DNA from 3 places in the Pseudomonas sp. GL_091 genome. Region 1 is predicted to be linked to each of the others. Evidence: predicted binding sites of a transcription regulator. Region 1 holds the regulator's gene; each other region holds the start of a gene.
The links. The regulator sigma-54, encoded in region 1, starts transcription at its own class of promoters, with help from an activator protein. The targets are predictions, from matches to a motif close to ANTGGCATNNANNTTGCTNT.
Positions count from the first base shown of each region.

Region 2: the regulator sigma-54 is predicted to act here: its motif matches at 2,223-2,242, upstream of AC3ITY_RS07545 (flagellar basal body rod protein FlgF).
Region 3: the regulator sigma-54 is predicted to act here: its motif matches at 2,366-2,385, upstream of glnA (glutamate--ammonia ligase).

Region 1 is NZ_CM174451.1:921,969-926,156, forward strand. It holds gene rapZ (RNase adapter RapZ) at 1-141, opposite strand, end outside; gene ptsN (PTS IIA-like nitrogen regulatory protein PtsN) at 144-608, opposite strand; gene hpf (ribosome hibernation-promoting factor, HPF/YfiA family) at 621-929, opposite strand; gene AC3ITY_RS04125 (RNA polymerase factor sigma-54) at 1,004-2,497, opposite strand; gene lptB (LPS export ABC transporter ATP-binding protein) at 2,861-3,586, opposite strand; gene lptA (lipopolysaccharide transport periplasmic protein LptA) at 3,586-4,134, opposite strand; gene lptC (LPS export ABC transporter periplasmic protein LptC) at 4,121-4,188, opposite strand, start outside.
Region 2 is NZ_CM174451.1:1,650,808-1,654,995, forward strand. It holds gene phhA (phenylalanine 4-monooxygenase) at 1-120, opposite strand, end outside; gene AC3ITY_RS07540 (sigma-54-dependent transcriptional regulator) at 401-1,963, shown strand; gene AC3ITY_RS07545 (flagellar basal body rod protein FlgF) at 2,297-3,037, shown strand; gene flgG (flagellar basal-body rod protein FlgG) at 3,083-3,868, shown strand; gene flgH (flagellar basal body L-ring protein FlgH) at 3,920-4,188, shown strand, end outside.
Region 3 is NZ_CM174451.1:329,322-333,509, reverse strand. It holds gene typA (translational GTPase TypA) at 1-557, opposite strand, end outside; gene thiI (tRNA uracil 4-sulfurtransferase ThiI) at 697-2,151, opposite strand; gene glnA (glutamate--ammonia ligase) at 2,480-3,886, shown strand; gene AC3ITY_RS01535 (cupin domain-containing protein) at 4,065-4,188, shown strand, end outside.

The sequences.
Region 1 (4,188 bases):
ATGAATCAAGGCACGTTCGGCCAGCTCCGGCAGCAGGCCGGCAGGCAGGTTGTCGATGCAGTAGTAGCCGTTGTCCTCAAGAACGTTGAGGGCGGTACTTTTACCTGAGCCGGAACGGCCACTGACGATGATCAAGCGCATGATTACTGACCGTTTTGCTCGTTCAGGACAACCTGATACAGGGCTTCGTTGCTTGCAGCATTACGCAGTTTTTCACGTACTTCCTTGCGGTCGAGCATGCTGGCGATCTGTCGCAGCAGCTCAAGGTGCGCATCGGTGGCGGCTTCCGGGACCAGCAGTACGAACAGCAGGTCAACCGGCGCGCCGTCGATGGCGTCGAAATCGATAGGGGCGTCCAGGTGCATCAATGCACTGATGGGCGAAACACAGCCTTTGAGACGGCAATGTGGAATAGCGATGCCATTGCCAAAACCGGTGGAGCCGAGTTTTTCACGGGCAATCAGTGCCTCGAAGACATCTTGCATCTCCAGGGCCGGCACTTCGCGGGCGATCAGATTGGCAATTTGTTCGAGGGCTTTCTTTTTACTGCCTCCCGGCACGTTCACCAGGGAACGGCCGGGGGTCAGGATACTTTCAAGTCGGATCATGGGTTGGGAGTGTTAACGACCGGTTGCGCCCTGGAGGAGGCTCTGGGTCTTTTCCTTATGCTTTTTGAGTTGTTTATCCAGCTTGTCGGTGAGTGCGTCGATCGCGGCGTACATATCAGTATGTTCCGCGTTTGCGACCACTTCATTCCCGGGAATATGCAGCGTGGCTTCGATTTTCTGCTTCAGCTTTTCGACGGTCATCGTGACCTGCACATTAGTGATCTTGTCGAAATGTCGCTCCAATCGTTCGAGTTTTTCGCCGATGTAGGTGCGAAGAGGTTCGGTCACTTCCAGTTGGTGTCCACTGATGTTGACTTGCATACAGCTTCTCCTTCGTTGCCAGTGCATAAAGCGGTAGATCAGATGATCTACCACTGGAACGCTGTGGCGTGGCTCTACATCAACCGCTTGCGTTCGCTCGAAGGCGCGATCCCGAGGGATTCGCGGTACTTGGCGACGGTGCGGCGAGCCACCTGAATGCCTTGTGCCTCCAGTAAACCAGCGATCTTGCTGTCACTCAACGGCTTTTTCTGATTTTCCGCGGCAACCAGTTTTTTGATGATCGCCCGGATCGCCGTGGACGAGCATTCGCCGCCTTCGGAGGTGCTTACGTGACTGGAGAAAAAGTACTTCAGTTCGTAAATGCCCCGGGGGGTGTGCATGAACTTCTGGGTGGTCACCCGTGAAATCGTCGACTCATGCATGCCGACCGCCTCGGCGATGTCATGCAGGACCAGCGGCTTCATGGCTTCGTCGCCGTACTCCAGAAAGCCGCGTTGATGCTCGACGATCTGGGTGGCAACCTTCATCAGGGTTTCATTGCGGCTTTGCAGGCTCTTGATGAACCAGCGGGCCTCCTGCAACTGATTGCGCATGAAGGTGTTGTCGGCGCTGGTGTCGGCGCGGCGCACGAAACCGGCGTACTGGGCGTTGACCCGCAGCCGTGGCACCGACTCCTGATTCAGCTCCACCAGCCAGCGCTCGTTGTCCTTGCGCACGATGACGTCAGGAACGACGTACTCGGCTTCGGTGGACTCGATCTGCGAGCCCGGGCGCGGGTTGAGGCTCTGGACCAGCTCGATGACCTGGCGCAGTTCATCTTCCTTGAGCTTCATGCGGCGCATCAACTGGCTGTAGTCGCGGCTGCCAAGCAGGTCGATATAATCGGTGACCAGGCGCTTGGCCTCGGCCAGCCAAGGGGTCTTGGCAGGCAACTGGCGCAATTGCAGCAGCAGGCATTCGCCCAGGTTGCGGGCGCCGATGCCGGCGGGCTCGAACTGCTGGATGCGGTGCAGGACGGCCTCGATTTCGTCCAGTTCGATGTCCAGCTCCGGGTCGAAGGCTTCGAGGATTTCCTCGAGGGTTTCGTCCAGGTAGCCCTGATTGTTGATGCAGTCGATCAGGGTCACGGCGATCAGGCGATCGGTGTCGGACATCGGGGCCAGGTTCAGTTGCCACAGCAAGTGGCTCTGCAGGCTTTCGCCGGCCGAGGTGCGGGTGGTGAAGTCCCACTCGTCATCATCATTGCTGGGCAGGCTGCTGGCGCTGGTCTGGTAAACGTCCTCCCACGCGGTGTCGACGGGAAGTTCGTTGGGGATGCGCTCGTTCCAGTCACCTTCATCGAGGTTATCAACCGTCGGGGCGCTTTCCTGGTAGGAGGGCTCCTGGATTTCAGTGTTGGGCTTTTGTTCGGCGTTGTCGGCCAAGGGGTCGGAATTGTCGAAGTCGTCGCCTTCTTCCTGGCGTTCGAGCATCGGATTGGACTCCAGGGCCTCCTGGATTTCCTGTTGCAGGTCCAGGGTCGACAATTGGAGCAGGCGGATGGCCTGTTGCAGCTGCGGTGTCATCGTCAGCTGCTGGCCCATTCTCAAGACTAGCGATGGTTTCATGGCAGGGGCTTAACACCTTATTCGCCGGCGCACATGCGCCATCCACTACAGGGCGCCGGGGCGCCAATCATAAGCAAATTATATGCCTGAAACTGAAGTGTTTGCCTAGAGCGCTGTAACAATAAAAACCTGCAAAGTTTTGTTGACAGGTTACTCCGGCTGGCCTCCCGAACATCTTTGAAGCGTCGTGTTTGCCTAGAGCGCTGTAACAATAAAAATCTGCAAAGTTTTGTTGACAGGATGCTCCAGCTGGCTCCCGAACATCTTTGAAGTGTCGTGTTTGCCTAGAGCGCTTTAACAATAAAAAAGAGTTGATTTTTTATCGAGACAAGCGCTCGTCGACTGCTCTGGCACCTCGGTGTCTTACAAGCGGAATTCGTGGCCCAGGTACACTTCCTTCACCAGGTCGTTGGCCAGGATGGTTTCAGCGTCGCCTTCGGCGATCAGTTGACCGTCGTTGACGATATAGGCGGTTTCACAGATATCCAGGGTTTCACGGACGTTGTGGTCGGTGATCAGCACGCCAATGCCTTTGGCCTTGAGGTGGTGAATGATCTGCTTGATGTCGCCGACCGAAATTGGGTCCACGCCGGCGAAGGGTTCGTCGAGGAGGATGAATTTCGGGTTGGTGGCCAGGGCGCGGGCGATTTCCACGCGACGGCGCTCGCCACCGGACAGGCTCATGCCGAGGTTGTCGCGGATGTGGCTGATGTGGAATTCCTGCAGCAGGCTTTCCAGCTCCTTGCGACGACCGGCCTTGTCGAGTTCCTTGCGGGTCTCGAGGATGGCCATGATGTTGTCGGCCACCGACAGTTTGCGGAAGATCGATGCTTCTTGCGGCAGGTAGCCGATACCGGCCTTTGCGCGACCGTGCATTGGCTGGTGGCTGACGTCCAGGTCATCGATCAGGACGCGGCCCTGGTCGGCTTGCACCAGGCCGACGATCATGTAGAAGCAGGTGGTCTTGCCGGCGCCGTTTGGGCCAAGCAGGCCGACGATCTGGCCGCTGTCGATGGACAGGCTGACGTCGCGCACGACCTGGCGGCTCTTGTAGCTCTTGGCCAGATGCTGAGCTTTCAGAGTTGCCATTACTGGGCCTTTTGCTCGTCGGTTTTCTTTTTCGGCTGGATCACCATGTCGATGCGCGGACGCGCCTCGGTGACCTTGCTGCCCGTGGCGCGACCGGCGCTGGCGAGCTTCTTGACCGTGTCGTAGACGATTTTTTCGCCTTGGGTGACGTTGTTGTCCTTGTCGACAACTTTGGCCTTGTCGATCAGTACGACGCGATTTTGCGCGGCGTGATACTGGATCGTCACGCCCCAGCCCTGAACAGGCTTGGTATCGCCAGCCGTTTGCAATTGCTCGAAGTACGCCAGGTTGCCCACCGAGGTCACTACGTCGATGTCGCCAGTCGGGGTGCGGGTGATGGTAACGGTGTTGCCTGTCACCTTCATCGAGCCTTGGGTGATGATCACGTCACCCTTATAGGTAGCAATACCTTGCTTGTCGTCCAGTTGGGCATCGTCGGCCTGAATGCGGATAGGCTGCTGTTGATCTTCCGGCAGAGCCCAGGCGCTCACGCTTCCCAGTGCTGCGCCCAGACTGAGCAAAATCGGGAGGGTTTTAACGAGCCTCATACTGTCCTCTTACGTTCGATAGCAGGTGTATCCTGCTTTCTTTCAAATACGCCT
Region 2 (4,188 bases), 730 kb from region 1:
CCCTTCGATCACCTTCAGTTGACGAGTGATCAGCGTGTTCCACACCGCGTGTTCTTCGGCGGGGTAGTCGATAAAACCTTGCGCATCGGGCTCGCGAGCCACGTATTGCGTCTGCTTCATGCTGCTCTCCTGCTAGGGGATTTCGTTCTTGTTATGTACTGCTATGGACCTAGAAATACCCCAAGGATTGCACTGTTGCAGCAGGTGCTCGGCGTCAAGCGTAGGAAAATTACTCGATAATCGTAAAGTTTTCGTTACGAGTGGCTGCTTGTTGCGTACTGGCTGAGATTTTCGGGTTTGAAAAGCGCCTTTCCTGTCACATAATCTTGACGACTATCTGAGCGTCCACGCAGAAAAATCCCTGCCATTGGCCTCGTCCTTCACTGTTTGGGCCTTTTTTATGCGTATCAAAGTCCACTGCCAGAACCGCATCGGCATCCTGCGCGACATTCTCAACCTGTTGGTGGAGTACGGGATCAACGTGGCCCGCGGTGAAGTGGGGGGTGAGCATGGCAACGCCATCTACCTGCATTGCCCGAACCTGATCAACATTCAGTTCCAGGCCTTGCGTCCGAAATTCGAAGCGATTGCCGGAGTGTTTGGCGTCAAGCGTGTAGGGCTGATGCCCAGCGAGCGTCGGCACATGGAGCTCAATGCACTGCTCGGTGCGCTGGAATTTCCGGTGCTGTCGATCGACATGGGCGGTTCCATCGTCGCGGCCAACCGGGCAGCGGCGCAGTTGCTCGGGGTGCGGGTCGACGAGGTGCCGGGGATTCCCCTGTCGCGCTACGCCGAAGATTTCGATTTGCCGGAACTGGTGCGCGCCAACAAGTCGCGGATCAACGGGTTGCGAGTCAAGGTCAAGGGTGATGTGTTCCTGGCCGACATCGCGCCCTTGCAATCGGAGCATGACGATAGCGAGGCCATGGCCGGTGCGGTGCTGACGTTGCATCGCGCCGACCGGGTGGGCGAACGCATCTACAACGTGCGCAAGCAGGAATTGCGTGGCTTCGACAGCATCTTCCAAAGCTCGAAAGTCATGGCAGCGGTGGTGCGCGAAGCACGACGCATGGCGCCGCTGGATGCGCCGCTATTGATAGAAGGGGAAACCGGCACCGGCAAAGAGTTGCTGGCGCGGGCCTGCCATCTGGCCAGTCCTCGTGGGCAGTCGCCGTTGATGGCGCTCAATTGCGCGGGTCTTCCGGAGTCCATGGCTGAGACGGAATTGTTCGGTTACGGCCCGGGTGCCTTTGAGGGGGCGCGGGCCGAAGGCAAGCTCGGGCTGCTGGAGTTGACGGCGGGCGGCACGCTGTTTCTCGATGGCGTTGGCGAAATGAGCCCGCGCTTGCAAGTGAAATTGCTGCGCTTTTTACAGGACGGTTGCTTCCGTCGTGTGGGCAGTGATGAAGAGGTCTACCTCGACGTGCGAGTGATCTGCGCGACCCAGGTCGACCTGTCCGAGTTGTGCGCTCGCGGCGAGTTCCGCCAGGACCTCTATCACCGCTTGAATGTGTTGTCGCTGCACATCCCGCCGTTGCGCGAATGCCTCGACGGCTTGACGCCGCTGGTGGAGCACTTCCTCGATCAGGCCAGCCGGCAGATCGGTTGCTCGCTGCCCAAGCTCGCCCCGGCGGCCATGGAGCGGCTGAGTCATTACCATTGGCCGGGCAACGTGCGGCAACTGGAGAACGTACTGTTCCAGGCGGTTTCCCTGTGCGACGGCGGCACGGTCAAGGCTGAGCACATTCGCCTGCCGGATTATGGTGTGCGTCAGCCCCTTGGCGATTTTTCGCTGGAGGGAGGGTTGGACGAGATCGTCGGGCGTTTCGAGAAGGCGGTGCTGGAGCGGCTGTATTCCGAGCATCCGAGCAGTCGGCAACTGGGCAAGCGGCTCGGGGTTTCGCATACCACCATTGCCAACAAGTTGCGTGAATATGAGGTTGGCAAGGAGCCTGGCACCTGAGTCAGGCCCTTGTGGCGAGGGAGCTTGCTCCCGTTCGGGCGCGAAGCGGCCGCAATACTGTCATTGCGATTCACCTGGTACACCTGATGGGGTTGCTGCGCAACCCAGCGGGAGCAAGCTCCCTCGCCACAAAGGCAGAGGTCGGTCATTGCCACCCACCGGCATGACACCGCCGGTTTTTCGTCTCTGATACAAATCACAAATCCCCTCTGAGTCCCCCAAGTCCCCTGTTTGCCGGGCCTCGCGCCGCCAAAAACAAGTTGGTCTGCAAATTGCTTGTGGCTCAGCAGTACAGCAGTGGGCGGCAAACGTCCGGCAGGCAGAGGAAAGAGTGTGGACAAGTACCTTTATGTGGCAATGACCGGCGCCAGCCAGAATGCACTGGCGCAAAAGGCACATGCCAACAACCTCGCGAACATCTCCACCAACGGCTTCCAGAAAGACCTGGAGCAGGCCCGTTCGATGCCGGTGTTCGGTGACAGCTTTCCGGCGCGTGCGTTTGCCATGTCCGAACGCCCGGCCACGGATTTTTCCCCTGGCTCACTGGTGGAAACCGGTCGCGACCTCGACGTTGCCGTGCAAGGCAACGGCTGGATTGCCGTACAGACACCCGATGGCGGTGAAAGCTACGTGCGCACCGGCAGTCTGAACGTTGACGCCCTGGGCGTGCTGCGCGCCGGCAACGGCATGCCGGTCATGGGCAATGGCGGGCCGATTGCCGTGCCGCCTGAACAGCAGATCGAAGTCGGCGAGGACGGCACCATCAGCATCCGCGCGATGGGCGAAGGTCCCCGGGTGATGGCTGAAGTCGACCGCATCAAGCTGGTCAACCCGGACCTCAAGAACATGACCAAGGGCCTGGATGGTTCCATCCACACCAAGGACGGCGCGCCTGCGCAGGCCGATGCCGGCGTCAAACTGGTGTCCGGGTTCCTCGAGTCGAGCAACGTCAATGCCGTGGAAGAGATGACCTCGGTTCTGGCTTTGTCCAAGCAGTTCGAGCTGCACATCAAGATGATGAACACCGCCAAAGACGATGACCAGGCCATGGCTCGGGTCTTGCAGATCAGCTAATTACCAGAACGTCGCGCCGTAAAACAGGCGCACGAGGAGAATCGAATGCTTCCGGCTCTATGGGTTGCCAAGACAGGTCTGTCCGCCCAGGACACCAACCTGACCACCATTTCCAACAACCTGGCCAACGTGTCGACCACGGGTTTCAAACGTGACCGCGCCGAGTTCCAGGACCTGCTCTACCAGATCAAGCGTCAGCCAGGCGCCCAGTCGACCCAGGACAGCGAACTGCCGTCGGGTCTGCAACTGGGTACCGGTGTGCGCATCGTCGGCACCCAGAAAAACTTCACCGCCGGCAGCCTGCAAACCACCGAGCAGCCACTGGACATGGCCATCGACGGTCGCGGTTTCTTCCAGATCCTGCAACCGGACGGCACCACGTCCTACACCCGTGACGGTACGTTCCACCTGGACTCCAATGGCCAGATCGTCAACGCCAGCGGCTTTGCCCTGGAGCCGGCGATTGTCATTCCGAACGACGCGCAGACCTTCACGGTCGGTCGCGACGGCACCGTGTCCATCACCGTTGCCGGCAACCCGGCGGCCCAGGTGATCGGCAACCTGCAAACCGCCGACTTCATCAACCCGGCCGGCCTGCAGGCAGTGGGCAACAACCTGTTCCTGGAAACCGCCGCCAGTGGTGCGCCGCAAGTCGGCACTCCGGGCCTGAACGGTTTCGGCACCACGCTGCAGAACACCCTGGAAACGTCCAACGTCAGCACCGTTGAGGAGATGGTCAACATGATCACCACCCAGCGCGCCTACGAGATGAACTCCAAGGTGATCTCCACCGCCGACCAGATGCTCTCGTTCGTAACGCAGAATCTGTAATCAAGTCTATGTGCGGCCATGAGGCTGCCTGCAACACCGTGAGGTAGGGTCATGAATCGCTATGTATCTGTTCTGGCACTGAGTGGGATCACCGCGCTCGCAGGTTGCGTGCCTGCGACGCCCAAGCCTAATGACCCTTACTACGCTCCGGTGTTGCCGCGCACGCCGTTGCCGGCGGCGGCGAACAACGGTTCGATCTATCAGGCCGGTTTCGAGCAGAACCTCTACGGCGACCGCAAGGCGTTCCGGATCGGTGACATCATCACCATCACCCTGAACGAAAAGACCCAGGCCAGCAAAAATGCCAACTCGCAAATTGG
Region 3 (4,188 bases), 590 kb from region 1:
AGCGGGGTCATGTCTTCAGCCATCTCAGTGTGGTCCAGACCGGCAATACCGTTCAGGGCCGAGGCGTAGACGACTTTGAAGTCCAGCTGTTCTTCGGTAGCACCCAGGTTGTCGAACAGGTCGAAGATCTGGTCCAGAACCCAGTCCGGACGCGCGCCTGGACGGTCAACCTTGTTGATGACCACGATTGGACGCAGGCCGGCTTCGAAAGCCTTCTTGGTCACGAAACGGGTTTGCGGCATAGGGCCGTCTTGAGCGTCAACCAGCAGCAGAACGGAGTCGACCATCGACATTACACGTTCAACTTCGCCGCCGAAGTCGGCGTGGCCCGGGGTGTCCACGATGTTGATGTGGTAGCCGTTCCAGTTGATGGCGGTGTTTTTCGCCAGAATGGTAATACCGCGCTCTTTTTCCTGGTCGTTGGAGTCCATCACGCGCTCGTCGTTGAGCTCGTTGCGCTCCAGGGTGCCGGATTGACGCAGGAGTTTGTCTACCAGGGTGGTCTTACCATGGTCAACGTGGGCAATGATGGCGATGTTGCGTAGATTTTCGATCACTTGTGTATCTCGATCAGAGGATTCGGTGTGCTGACAAGTCTTGGCAGCGATTAACAGTAGCGTCCGTGAAAGCCGTTACAGCTTGACGGTGGCATCGGGGGGCCGGTGACGCAGGCCACAGGCAAACAGCCCCGGGCACTTAGCTCGGTCGATAAACGCGCACATTGGCATGCCCCTCACTGAGCAAATGGTGGGCATGCAGGCGACTCATCACGCCTTTGTCGCAATACAGCAGGTACTGGCGAGTAGGGTCCAGTTCCTTGAAACGAGCGTTCACTGCATAAAACGGCATCGTTTGTACCTCGATGCCAGCAAGTTCCAGCGGGTCATCTTCAGCGGCATCCGGGTGACGGATGTCGATGACGATCTGACCGGCCAGCGCTTCGCTGACTTCTTCAATCTGCAAGTCCTGGCCCAGTTCATCGATCACGCGATCGATCGGCACCAGTTTGGCGTTTTCGAGCGCACGCTCGAGTACCGCCATATCGAATTCTTTCTCTTCATGCTCGACGCGATAGCGCTTGGCCGCGGTCTTCGGATTGACCGAGATGACCCCGCAGTACTCCGGCATGTGCCGGGCGAAATCGGCGGTGCCGATTTCGTTGGCCAGGTCGATGATGTCCTGCTTGTGGCTGGCGATCAGCGGACGCAAGACCAGCTTGTCGGTCACGCAATCGATCACTGACAGGTTCGGCAACGTCTGGCTCGACACCTGGGAGATCGCCTCACCGGTGACCAGCGCCTCGATGTGCAGTCGATCGGCAATTTGGGAGGAAGCGCGCAACATCATACGCTTCAATACTACGCCCATATGACTGTTATCGACTTTGCCGAGAATTTCGCCCAGCACTTCTTCGAATGGCACACTGACAAATAGCACGCGTTGGGAGCTGCCGTACTTCTTCCAGATGAAATGCGCGACTTCCATGACGCCCAGTTCGTGGGCACGTCCGCCCAGATTGAAGAAGCAGAAATGCGCCATCAGGCCGCGGCGCATGATCTGGTAGGCCGCCACGGTGGAGTCGAAACCTCCGGACATCAGCACCAGCGTCTGTTCCAGCGCGCCCAGCGGATATCCGCCGATGCCGTTGTGCTGGCTGTGGATCACGAACAACCGTTGGTCGCGAACTTCGATCCGTACTTCGATTTCAGGCTTTTTCAGGTCGATCCCGGCGGCACCACACTGACGGCGCAACTGGCTGCCGACATATTTTTCGATATCGATCGAGCTGAACGGGTGCTTACCGGCGCGTTTGCAACGCACCGAGAAAATCTTGCCAGCCAGTGCATCACCGTAGTGCTGCTTGCACTTTTCAACGATGTCGTCGAAGTCGCCCAGCGGGTATTCATCGATCTGCAGGAAATGCGCGATGCCCGGCATGCAGCTCAGGCGCTCGCCCATCTCCTTCAAGGCCTTGGGGTCGCTGACGCGGGTTTCCAGCTCGAGGTTGTCCCACACGCCGTTCACCACCACGGCCGGGTCCAGATCGCGGAGCACGGCACGGATGTTCTTGGCCAATTGACGGATGAAACGCATCCGTACCGGGCGGCTCTTGATGGTGATCTCGGGGAAGACTTTTACGATTAATTTCATGGAAACAGCGCGCGCATGGCCTGCCGAAAAAGGGGGGCGCGGATTATAGCGGAAATTGCTCAAGGTTTAACCAGTTAATGTGCAGAAGGTTTCGTGCGCACCAAAACAGGTCATTTATTGAAATGAACGCCACATTGTAGGGCGTGATTTTCCGCTTTAAGGTACTTTTCCGCCTGACAGGCGTGAAATTGGGGCAAAAAACCCATGGTGGGGCACTGGCATGCAATTTGCTCCCTTGTGAGGCAGGTTGCCTTGGCAGAGTATTCGCGCCGGCATCACCCACATTTAAGGGCATCCATTACTAGCCCGAAGCCACCCGGAGGACACTATGTCGAAGTCGGTTCAACTCATCAAAGATCATGACGTCAAGTGGATTGATCTGCGCTTCACGGACACCAAAGGCACTCAGCACCACGTGACCATGCCGGCTCGCGATGCGCTGGATGACGACTTCTTCGAAGTCGGCAAAATGTTCGACGGTTCCTCCATCGCTGGCTGGAAAGGCATCGAAGCCTCCGACATGATCCTGATGCCGGACGACTCCACCGCTGTTCTGGATCCGTTCACCGAAGAACCGACCCTGATCCTGGTCTGCGACATCATCGAGCCTTCGAGCATGCAAGGCTACGATCGCGACCCACGTGCGATCGCCAAGCGCGCCGAAGAGTACCTGAAGGCCACCGCTATCGGTGACACTGTGTACGCCGGTCCAGAGCCAGAGTTCTTCATCTTCGACCAGGTGAAGTTCAAGTCCGACATTTCCGGCTCCATGTTCAAGATCTACTCTGAACAAGGTTCGTGGATGTCCGACCAGGACATCGAAGGCGGCAACAAAGGCCACCGCCCAGGCGTCAAAGGCGGTTACTTCCCGGTTCCACCGTTCGACCACGACCACGAAATCCGTACCTCCATGTGCAACGCGCTGGAAGAAATGGGCCTGACCGTCGAAGTTCACCACCACGAAGTGGCGACTGCCGGCCAGAACGAAATCGGCGTCAAGTTCAACACCCTGGTGAAGAAAGCCGACGAAACCCAAACCCTGAAGTATGTCGTGCACAACGTAGCCGATGCCTACGGCCGCACCGCGACCTTCATGCCTAAGCCTCTGTACGGCGACAACGGCTCGGGTATGCACGTACACATGTCCATCTGGAAAGATGGCAAGAACACCTTCGCAGGCGAAGGCTATGCCGGCCTGTCCGATACCGCCCTGTACTTCATCGGCGGCATCATCAAGCACGGTAAGGCCCTGAACGGCTTCACCAACCCGGCGACCAACTCCTACAAGCGTCTGGTTCCAGGCTTCGAAGCTCCAGTGATGCTGGCCTACTCGGCTCGCAACCGTTCCGCTTCGATCCGTATTCCTTACGTGTCGAGCCCGAAAGCCCGCCGTATCGAAGCACGCTTCCCGGATCCAGCTGCCAACCCGTACCTGTGCTTCGCCGCACTGCTGATGGCTGGCCTGGACGGCATCCAGAACAAGATCCACCCTGGCGACGCAGCTGACAAAAACCTGTACGACCTGCCGCCTGAAGAGGCCAAAGAGATCCCACAAGTTTGCGGCAGCCTGAAAGAAGCCCTGGAAGAGCTGGACAAAGGTCGTGCGTTCCTGACCAAAGGCGGCGTTTTCAGCGACGACTTCATCGACGCTTACATCGCCCTGAAAAGCGAAGAAGAAATCAAGGTACGTACCTTCGTACACCCACTGGAATACGAGCTGTACTACAGCTGCTGATCCGGTAGCGCCGCAACACGCGGCGTGACAAAAAGAGGCCTCCTTCGGGAGGCCTTTTTTGTGGGCAACTTCCGACAATGAAACCCGACATCTCCTCGGGCACACACAGTATCGTCCGGCATCAACCAACTTGAATGACTCGTAGCCTGCTCACTACCTGCAATCAATGGATGGAATGATGAAAACTTTCCCACTCAAGACGCTACTGGCCGCTCTCACCGCCCTCGCCCTTCTAGGCTGCACCACAAAACCCCCATCGGCAGAAATCAAACGGGAAATCCTGCTTCAAAGCAGCAAGTCGT